3 regions of the Paraburkholderia sp. CHISQ3 genome follow, and region 3 is predicted to be linked to each of the others. Evidence: riboswitches for the same ligand, from Rfam matches in the RefSeq annotation. Region 3 holds a riboswitch; each other region holds the start of a gene.

Region 1 (3,269 bases), on a different contig from region 3:
TTTCAGCGTCAATAGTTCGGGGTCGCCGGGACCGACGCCGATGCCGAAGAGACGTCCTGACTGCGCCATTTATTCGTCCTCCGAGGCGAGCGCGTTGACCGCGGCAGCGGCCATCGCGCTGCCGCCACGGCGACCCGCGACGATCACCCATGGCACATCGTTGCCGCGCGCGGCGAGTGCCGCCTTCGATTCGGCGGCGCCGACAAAGCCGACTGGAAAGCCGAGAATCAGCGCGGGCCGCGGAGCACCAGCGTCGAGCATATCGAGCAGGTGAAACAGCGCGGTCGGCGCGTTGCCGATCACGACGATGCTGCCTGCCAGATGCGGTCGCCACAATTCGAGTGCGGCCGCCGAACGGGTATTGCCGAGTTGTCGCGCCAGTTCAGGCACCGCAGGTTCGCCCAACGTGCAAAGCACGGGGTTACGCGCGGGCAACCGTGCGCGCGTAATGCCTTCTGCAACCATGCGTGCATCGCAGAGTATCGGGGCGCCGGCGGCGAGCGCCGTACGTCCGGCGTGACCCGCGCTCGCCGAGAAACGCAGGTCGTCGACGATGTCGGTCATCCCGCATGCGTGGATCACACGCACGGTGAGTTTTTCGAGGTCCGCGGGGATGTGCGACAGGTTGGCTTCCGCACGGATCGTCGCGAACGACTGACGGTAGATCTGTTGACCGTCGCGAAGGTAGTCATGCATCGGGTGGGTTCCGGGCTGGGCGGTTCAGTTGCGCGGCGGCTTGTTCGATAGTCAGGTGGCGCGCGATGCGCACACCGAAGCGGCCTTCACTGAACGTGTCCGTGAGCTGGTAAAGGTCGTAGCGACCGGCTGCGACTGCGAGCAGCGTATGCGGCGCGCAGTGGGCGGCCGCGCAGGAGCGCGTGCAACCGGTGAAATGAACGGCAGTATCGTGGGTTAGTAGGGCAGCGAGTCGTTGAGCATCCGCTTTGGTATCGGCGGCGCTCTTCGCACAACCGGTCGAACCGGCGCACGCGACGATTGCCGCATACGGATGCGCTGGATCGCACGCGAAGCCAAGCGCATGCAGGCCCGATAACGCGGCTTCGACAGAGTTCGCAGTGAGATTCGGTAGCAGTACGCTTTGCCACGGCGTCACGCGCAGCGAGCCGTCGCCATGTCGCGCGGACAGTGCGCCGAGTTCGCGCAGTGTCGCGGCATCGATCCGTCCGGCGAGCGGCTGACCGCCCGCGTACCATCGTTGTGGATCGAGTTGCGGGTGTGCGCCGAGCCGCAGCATTGGATCGACAGGCGCGCGGTGCCACGCGTCGATCTGCGCGCCGCGTTGCAGGGCGATGCCGGCACGATCGGCGGAACGTTGCAGCAACACGTGTGCATCGTGGGCGACGAGCAGGTCGCGCATGCGCGTGTCGTCGGCGCCGGCGAGATCGATAAAGGTGTGCAGCAACGCATCGAGCAACGCCGGCACGTCCGCTTGCGCAACCGCAGCGAGCGCGCTGCCTGCTTCGAGCGACGGGCATCCTGCGAAACCGATCGCGAAGCGCGGCTCGTCGTAATCGGCTGGCATCACAGCGAGCCAGATGTCGTGCGGATGATCGATCGCCATCAGCTGTTCGCCGCCGTCGAGCAGCAGCGCGAATTTCGGCGACAGCGCCGCGAAACGCGGCTCGCTTTGCAGCAGCGCGAGAATCTGCGCGGCCAGCGTGCGGGTGTCGCAAAGCGCCTGCGGATCGTGGCCGGCGAGCGGGCTGATCATCAGATTGCGGATGCCGTCGATTGCCTCGATGGTGTGCGGGGTGTCGGCCGGCATCTGCGGCCCGAGGCCCGCTTGCAGAAGCCGTGCGGTCAGTGTGGCTTCGTGTCCCGCTCGCACGCCGCGAAGCTGCAGATTCGCGCGATTGGTCAACTCGATCACACCCGACGCATGCAGCGTTGCGGCCTCGGCGATGGCCGCTGCTTCGTGCGCGTGCAGCACGCCGCCGGGCAATCTGATCCGGCACAGCCCGCCATCGCGCGCGGCGACGATGCGCGTGAGCGCCGGACACGCCGACGCGCGGCGGTGTGCCGACGACGCAGGCGACGCGCCAGACGAAGCGATAGATAAAGCAGCGGACGGAACGTGGTTCAAGCGATTACCGGGTTGGCGTCGCGCGACGGCCCGGTTTGTACCTCAAGGAGGCAAACGCGGCATCGGTACACCCCGCCCGATGATGGCTGGCGCGAACAGTCTGGCCGGCAGGTCTCCTGGCTAGCAGGTCGTCGTCCGCACCGGCCTTCCCGGTTAAACCAGTGGCGTGTGGAGCGCGGACTCGCTGCATACAGTTGCGGGGGCAGCCACAGTGTCGCTGTGTTCCCTGTTCGGCCCCGAAGGGCACCGGCGAGGCTGTATTATGCCTTCTTTCCATAGCGCCACGATGGGCAGTCCTTATGCGGCGTGCCATGGCGAGCAAGCGAGAGAACGACGATGAGGATGGCGGGATGCCTGCGTGGTTGACGGTGGTGGGCATCGGTGAAGAGGGTTTCGCCGGTCTGGGGCGCGCGGCGCGGCGCGCGCTGCTCGATGCTTCGGTGGTGGTGGGCGGCGAGCGCCATCTCGCGATGTTGCCCGCGCGTTTGCGCGCACGTCGCGAGTCCTGGCCGCGACCCTTCGATCTCGCGCCGTTGCTTGCACATCGCCATACGCCGGTATGCGTGCTGGCAAGCGGCGATCCGATGCTGTTCGGTGTCGGCGCGACGCTCGCACGCGAGCTTCCCGCCGACGAACTGCGTGTGCTGCCCGCACCGTCTTCGCTGTCGCTGGCCGCGGCGCGGGTCGGCTGGCCGTTGCAGGATGTGACGGTGCTGTCGCTGGTCGGCCGGCCGCTTGCCGCGGTGCATGCGCATCTGCACGACGGCGCGCGTCTGCTGGTGCTGAGCAGCGACGGCGCATCCCCGGCGGCGCTTGCGGCGCTACTCGACGCACGCGGTTTCGGTGCCACGCGGATGATCGTGCTCGAACGGCTGGGCGGTCCGCTCGAGCGCCGTATCGATGCACGAGCCGATGCCTGGCAGGCCGGCGAGGTCGCGGCGCTGAATCTCGTCGCACTCGAATGCCGCGCAAGCGTCGGTGCAACCACATGGCCGCTCACGCCAGGTCTGCCCGACGACGCCTATCTCAACGACGGTCAACTGACAAAGCGCGACATCCGTGCGCTGGCGCTTGCGCATCTTGCGCCCGTGCCTGGCGAACTGCTGTGGGATGTCGGTGCGGGCGCGGGTTCGATCGGGATCGAATGGATGCGCGCGCATCCATC
Region 2 (3,269 bases), on a different contig from region 3:
CCGACGCGGGTTGGCGCAGATAAGTCACGTTGGCGAGCCGCACGCTCGGGAAGTCTGGACCGAGCCGCGTGACGACGCTCGCGAGCAGCGACAGCGTGGTATCGGCCGAGCTGAGTACCACGATGTCCGCAGGCTGCTGATCGATCCGGACGACACCGGCCGTGTCGTCGACGAAGCCACCCGGCGTGGTACGCAGCAGATGCATAGCGCGTCAGGCCCGCTGTGCTTCGGCGTGTACCGCGGGGTTCAATGCGGCATCGAATGCGCGTTGCAGCGCGGCCTGGTCGAGATCTTCGCCGATCAGCACGAAGCGGCTCTTCTGCGGCTCGTCCGCTTGTTCGTCCGCTCTCCAGCGCCGATCGAAGTAACTGTCGAAGCGCCGTCCCACACCCTGCACGACGAGCCGCATCGGCGCGCCCGGCAATGCCGCGAAACCCTTCACACGATAGATCGTGTGCGTCTCGACGAGCTGCTGCAACGCGGCGATCGTCGCCTCGCGCGATAGCGCTGTACATTCCACCACCACCGAATCGAAGTCGTCGTGATGATGATCGGGATCGTCGGCAGAACCGTGGTGATCGTGCCGTAAATGAATCGTGGTTTCCGACGCCGCCTCGAGCCCGAGCAATGCGTGCAGGTCGAGCTGACCGTTCTGCGCGCGGACGATCTTCACCTGCGGCGGAATCTCCTCACGGACCAGCGCTTCGACAGCGGCCTGCTGCGCGTCGTCGAGCAGGTCGGTCTTGTTGAGGATCACGAGATCGGCGGAAGCGAGCTGGTCTTCGAACAGTTCGTGCAGCGGCGATTCATGATCGAGATTCGGATCGGCCTTGCGCTGCGCATCGACGGCGACCGGATTGTCTGCGAACTGGCCGCTCGCGGCAGCGGGTCCATCAACCACCGTGACGACGGCGTCTACCGTGAAGCTGTTCTTGATCGTCGGCCAGTTGAACGCCTGCACGAGTGGCTTCGGCAACGCGAGTCCCGAGGTTTCGATCAGCACATGATCGATCTGCTCGCGCCGTTCGAGAAGCTGCTCCATGACCGGGAAAAATTCTTCCTGCACGGTACAGCACAGACATCCGTTCGCGAGTTCGTAGACCTGTCCCGCCGTTTCGCGGCCGTCCTCATCGCAGCCGATACCGCAGCCCTTGAGAATCTCGCCGTCGATGCCGAGTTCGCCGAACTCGTTGACGATCACCGCGATGCGCAGGCCGCCGGCATGTTGAAGAATATGTCGCAGCAAGGTCGTCTTGCCGCTGCCGAGAAAGCCCGTGACGATCGTGGCGGGAATCTTGCGCATCTGTGTCTGCATCGCTGCTCCGTGGTGGCGGTGAGGGATTCGCCGACAACCCGCGTGTGTCCACGCCACCGGAGGGCTCCGCCACGTGCTTCGCGATACGTCGTTCAACTGCTCGTCCATACGACAGAACGCCGCCGTGACAGGCCAGTAGAAGACGAAACGCGGGGACGATGACGCGGAGTACGGCGCGAATGGAAACACAAGGAAATCGTGGACGACACGCCGCATCCCCGCGGCGCGAACCCATTTTGTCTGGCCGGTATCCGGGCTAACGAATGAACCGCTTCACCTTCCCACGCGACGCTCATGTCGCGCAGTGGTCGATTGCATGCGGGGTTGATGTGCATGCAGCGAAGCCGGTCTTGCAGCGCTTGCGCGCTGCTTTCGCTTACCGTTGCGGGGGCAGCACAGGTTGGTCCGTTCCGCGGTGGGAGGACGCCCTGTTTCCCGTTTAACTGCGTGCGCGGGAGGCGCGCACGCGAGCACCAGAGTGCGTGCGAGTGTAGGCCGCCGGCCTTGCTGCGTCAAGGAAGGCACCGTGTTGCGCTGTGATATCGTATGCGCTCGTTTGGTGCCCGCACGCGCGCTCGCGTGTGCAGTTAAACGGGAAACAGAAAGCGCGCATTGCGCTCAACCTGTGCTGTCCCCGCAACGGTAAACGGCCCGCGGCCTTCGAGCCGCACATGTCGTTCGAAGCCACTGTCCGCCGCGTGCGGATGGGAAGGCAACGACATGAGGCCGCCAGCCCGGATACCGGCCAGACGAGGGGGCGAACGTCATCGTCGAACTCGACGATGACGACGCCGAACGCCGGGTCTGCGGGGGACAGACACACGGCGCCCAGGTAATAAGCGATCGCTACTGCGACGTCGGTCTGCCGACACGCATCGCCACATCCGAAATCCACCCATGACGAAGACCCTGATCGCCGGCATCGGCTGTCGACGCAATGTGTCGGCCGATCAGATCGATGCCGCGCTGCGTGCCGCGCTCGGTACGCGCTCGCTCGCCGAGATCCGGGAAATCGCTACTGTCGATACCAAAGCGAACGAACCCGGCCTGCTCGAGTTCTGCGCCCGTCATGCGTTGCCACTGCGTCTTTTCACATCCACGCAGATCGCGGCTGTACTGCTCGCGCCGCCTGCACGTTCGGCGGCCGCGCGAGTGCATCTGGGCATTGATGGTGTGTGCGAACCGTGCGCGCGACTCGCGGCACCTCACGGTTATCTGATCGTCGGCAAGACGGTGCACGACGGCGTCACCGTCGCACTCGTTGCCGATCCACTCGTTCACTCCACTCTCTCCGCTTCCACTGAACAGGACCTCGACCGATGAAAACCGATCCCGAATCGCATCAACGCATGACGCAACGGCGTCGCGAAGGACACGAAAAGAAGCAGGCTACGGCCACCGTCGAAAAAGGCCTGCTGATCGTCAACACAGGCAACGGCAAGGGCAAGAGTACGGCAGCGTTCGGCATGGCCGTGCGCATACTCGGTCATGGCATGCGGCTTGGCGTCGTGCAGTTCATCAAAGGTGCACTACATACGTCGGAGCGCGATTTTCTCGGCGCCCAGGCGCACTGCGATTTCGTCACGATGGGCGACGGTTATACATGGAACACGCAGGACCGCGACGCCGACATCGCCACCGCGCGCAAAGGCTGGGACGAGGCGCGCCGCATGATCGACAGTGGCGACTACCAGATGGTGATCCTCGACGAACTCAACACGGTGCTGAAATACGAATACCTGCCACTCGACGAAGTACTTGCGGTGTTAAACGCCCGGCCCGCCGCGCTGCACGTCGTCGTGACCGGCCGCCACGCACCCGATGCGCTGATCGAAGCCGCCGATCTCGTCACCGAAATGCGCCTCGTCAAACATCCGTATCGCGAGCAGCACGTGAAGGCACAACGCGGCGTGGAGTTCTGAGCGATGCCGGCGTGTCCCGCGTTGTTCATCAG
Region 3 (3,269 bases):
GCCGTGCCGGTGGAACTGAATTCGGCGATCGTGCCCGCGCTCTTCTGGGCGACCCAGAGATTGCCGGAGCTGTCGATGGCAAGCGCGCCAGGCGACGTCACGTTGATGTCTTGCTGCCAGACACCGTCTGTGGTGTAGACGCGGACCCGATTGCCAGGAAGGTCGCTCGCATACAGCAGCGAGCCCGAGGTGGCGAGCCCGGTCACGACATCGGCATGGGTTTCGGTTGTGTCCGCACTGACGTTGATGAGCACATCGCGCGTTTGCGTGGTGCGGTTGTAGCGTCCCACTGCGCCGCTGCCGTACACGTTGTTGAATTGCAAGGCGGCGAAGATCGATGTGGCGTTGCCGGTAATGGCGCTGCCCTGGAACTCGTTGTGCAGGCCAAACGAGCCGATGCCCTTGCCGCTCTGATAGAGCGCGACGCCACCTTCGTTTTCATCCCAGAACGACGCGGTGTAGATGACGCCTTCGGGCGCGACCCACATCGAGCGCGCGGTACTGCCCACATGCGTGGCGTCGGTGCCGAAGGTGTTGGCGATCCAGTCGGTGGTGTACTGCTGCGCCTGACATACCGGCGCGATCGTAGCGATCAGCACGGCGGAAAGAAACGCGGAATAGATGCGATGCTTGATCATCGGTGAATCCTCTCAGCAGTATTGTTTTTCCCTGACCTCCCAATATAGTTCGCGAATCGCGAACATGGGTGATGTTGCGATGACAATTGCACGAGAATATCGACGCGCGTTGCATGCGACGATGTTTGCAAGCCTTACACGCGCGTTAGATTGCGTGAGTGCGATGAAGGACTGCGCACCATGTGCGTGCGCAACGGACATGCAAATGAAAGTCGAGCCTCATGCGGAGCGCATGCAGGAGATGAGCGACGCGCAGATCGATCCCACTATCTATGCAGCGGGCCACCAGACCCAGCCGCGTGTCGAACGTTGCAATTCGATGCGCGAGAGCGGGCCGACTTCGATTCGCGTGTAAGCAGCGAGCGGTGCACGTAGCGCATGCAGTAGCGCGGCGCGTATCACGACAGCATGCGTGACTGCGACGACGGCAGGTACTTCTGGAAGTTGTTCGAGCCACTGCGCGACCCGCGTCGACACCGCGGCGAACGATTCGCCATCGGGCGGCGCGGCATGGGGATCGGTGCTCCAGGCGGAGAGCATCGGCAGCTCGTCTGTTGCGATGTCCGCGACGCGCTGGCCATGCCAGCGGCCGTAACTCATGTCGGCAAGCGCAGGTGCGATGTCGGCGGTGAGATTCAACGCTGCGGCCGTTTCGCGAGCACATGGGGCAGGGCTGCTGAATACGAGCGCATCGCGAGGCACATCGAGTTGTGCGCGATACGCATGCGCGTCGTCACGACCGCGTGCATCGAGTGGATCGTCGGCGGGGAAGCGGCCGCTGCGCATCGCGGCGGTCGCTGCATGGCTTACTAGCCATAACCGTGTGTGCATTGCGCTGCTCTCCCATGAAGCGTGTGCCGCGAAGTTTAGCGCGTAGAATAACGCCGCTGAAGCAAGGAAGCCGGTGCAAGTCCGGTGCGGTCGCGCCACTGTAATCGGTTCAATGAAGAACCGGAAGCCAGACCCTCGCTTCACGTCATCTTTTTCTCACGACCACCACGACTATCGGGGCGCGTAACCCCAGGAGAAGTCCGTCATGACCGATGCTGTTTTCAAACCGGCTGTCCAGCCGGTGCCGATCCCTCTGCGTGAATTGCTGCCGTGGATTATCTTCGGCGGCCTGCTGCTGTTACTGGCGATCTATTTCGTCGGCGCCGAAGAAGGCGCGACGTCGTTGATCCCCGGCATGTACGTGCACGAGTTCGTGCACGACGGCCGCCATCTGCTCGGCTTTCCTTGCCACTAACCGGGAGTCGACATGGTCGGTAGATTGTTGATGCGCGGGATGCTCACGGGCATCGTCGCGGGATTGCTCACGTTCACTTTTGCGAAGATCGCCGGCGAACCGCAGGTCGATCAGGCGATCTCGTTCGAAGAGAAAGCCGATGCCGCGAAGGGCGAAGCGCCCGAGCCAGAAATTGTCAGCCGTCACACGCAGGCGGGGCTCGGTTTGTTGACCGGTGTGGTCGTGTATGGCGCGGCGGTGGGCGGCTTGTTCTCGCTCGTGTTCGCGTATGCATACGGCCGCTCGGGCCGGCTCGGTGCACGTGCGTTGTCGGCGTTGCTCGCGCTCGCAGCATTCGTCGCGATCGTGATCGTGCCGAATCTCAAGTATCCGGCCAATCCGCCATCGATCGGCGACCCCGAGACGATCGGCTATCGCACGGGCCTGTTCTTCCTGATGATCGCGATCTCGCTGGCGGCGACGGTGTTCTCGTTGAAGCTGCGGCGTCATGCGGCTGCACGATTTGGCGCGTGGAATGGAGCGATCGTCGCCGGTGCGGTGTTTATCGTCATCATCGCGGCCGTGCAACTCGGCCTGCCGTCGATCAACGAAGTGCCCGCCGCGTTCCCTGCTGCGCTGTTGTGGAAATTCCGCCTCGCGGCGCTTGGCATGCAGGCGATCATGTGGACGACGATCGGGTTGCTGTTCGGTGCGCTCGTCGAGCGTGCACAGCAGAGCTCGCGCAACGTGTTGCCGGCCGGGCTGTGAACGGTTGAAGTCGAGAAGTCGAGCGAGCGCGACACCGGCGAAATCCTGCTGCGCGTTGCTGCTTCACATCGGCGCGGGCCGATGTTGCCGCAGCAGTCCATCGCGAATGAACTGCGCGAGTTCGCGTCCGGCCGGGTTGGCGCCCTGCGCAGGAAATCGCAGGCTGATCGCGAACGGCGGAAGTTCGGGCAGTTGAGCATCCGCGCTGAGAATGTCGAGATCGGCGGGCACGGTCGACGTCAGCCACGCGGTCACAGCGAGCCCGCTGCGCACCGTCGCGGTGGTCGCTTCGATGTTGCCGCTCTCGAAGACCGTGCGCCACTCGATGCCACTGCTGCCCAGCGCACCGAGCACGGTCTGCCGGAATGCGCAGGTATCGCTCACCATCGAGACCGGCAGCGGTCGCTTCAGATGCGCGCTGCCGCCGCGCGCGCCGACCCACACCAGGCGTTCGACACGCAGACATTCGCCACTTGCTTCGGTTGCAGGTTCTTCGATCACTGCGACATCGAGCGAACCGCGCGCGAGTGCCTCCGCGAGCTCCGGCGATGAACCGCAGACAATCGCCATCTCCACGTTCGGCCATGCTTCGGTAAACGCCTTGAAGATCGGCGCGAAGCAGGCACCGACCAGATCGT

Evidence for each region. Region 3 has a riboswitch for cobalamin ahead of M0D65_RS12430 (CbtB-domain containing protein). Riboswitches for the same ligand answer to the same signal wherever they lie in the genome.
Region 1: it holds a riboswitch for cobalamin, as region 3 does, so the genes downstream of both, cobG (precorrin-3B synthase) here and M0D65_RS12430 (CbtB-domain containing protein) in region 3, are expected to answer to the same signal.
Region 2: it holds a riboswitch for cobalamin, as region 3 does, so the genes downstream of both, cobW (cobalamin biosynthesis protein CobW) here and M0D65_RS12430 (CbtB-domain containing protein) in region 3, are expected to answer to the same signal.

Annotation. Positions count from the first base shown of each region.
Region 1 is NZ_JALPRG010000018.1:85,614-88,882, reverse strand. It holds gene M0D65_RS31660 (precorrin-2 C(20)-methyltransferase) at 1-69, opposite strand, end outside; gene M0D65_RS31655 (precorrin-8X methylmutase) at 70-696, opposite strand; gene cobG (precorrin-3B synthase) at 689-2,104, opposite strand; cobalamin riboswitch at 2,193-2,370, opposite strand; gene cbiE (precorrin-6y C5,15-methyltransferase (decarboxylating) subunit CbiE) at 2,455-3,269, shown strand, end outside.
Region 2 is NZ_JALPRG010000018.1:98,508-101,776, forward strand. It holds gene cobN (cobaltochelatase subunit CobN) at 1-205, opposite strand, end outside; gene cobW (cobalamin biosynthesis protein CobW) at 212-1,315, opposite strand; cobalamin riboswitch at 1,540-1,808, opposite strand; cobalamin riboswitch at 1,856-2,080, shown strand; gene M0D65_RS31700 (cobalamin biosynthesis protein) at 2,213-2,638, shown strand; gene cobO (cob(I)yrinic acid a,c-diamide adenosyltransferase) at 2,635-3,237, shown strand; gene M0D65_RS31710 (cobyrinate a,c-diamide synthase) at 3,241-3,269, shown strand, end outside.
Region 3 is NZ_JALPRG010000004.1:561,955-565,223, reverse strand. It holds gene M0D65_RS12440 (SMP-30/gluconolactonase/LRE family protein) at 1-638, opposite strand, end outside; gene M0D65_RS12435 (histidine phosphatase family protein) at 909-1,469, opposite strand; cobalamin riboswitch at 1,484-1,627, shown strand; gene M0D65_RS12430 (CbtB-domain containing protein) at 1,675-1,884, shown strand; gene M0D65_RS12425 (CbtA family protein) at 1,897-2,631, shown strand; gene M0D65_RS12420 (LysR substrate-binding domain-containing protein) at 2,695-3,269, opposite strand, start outside.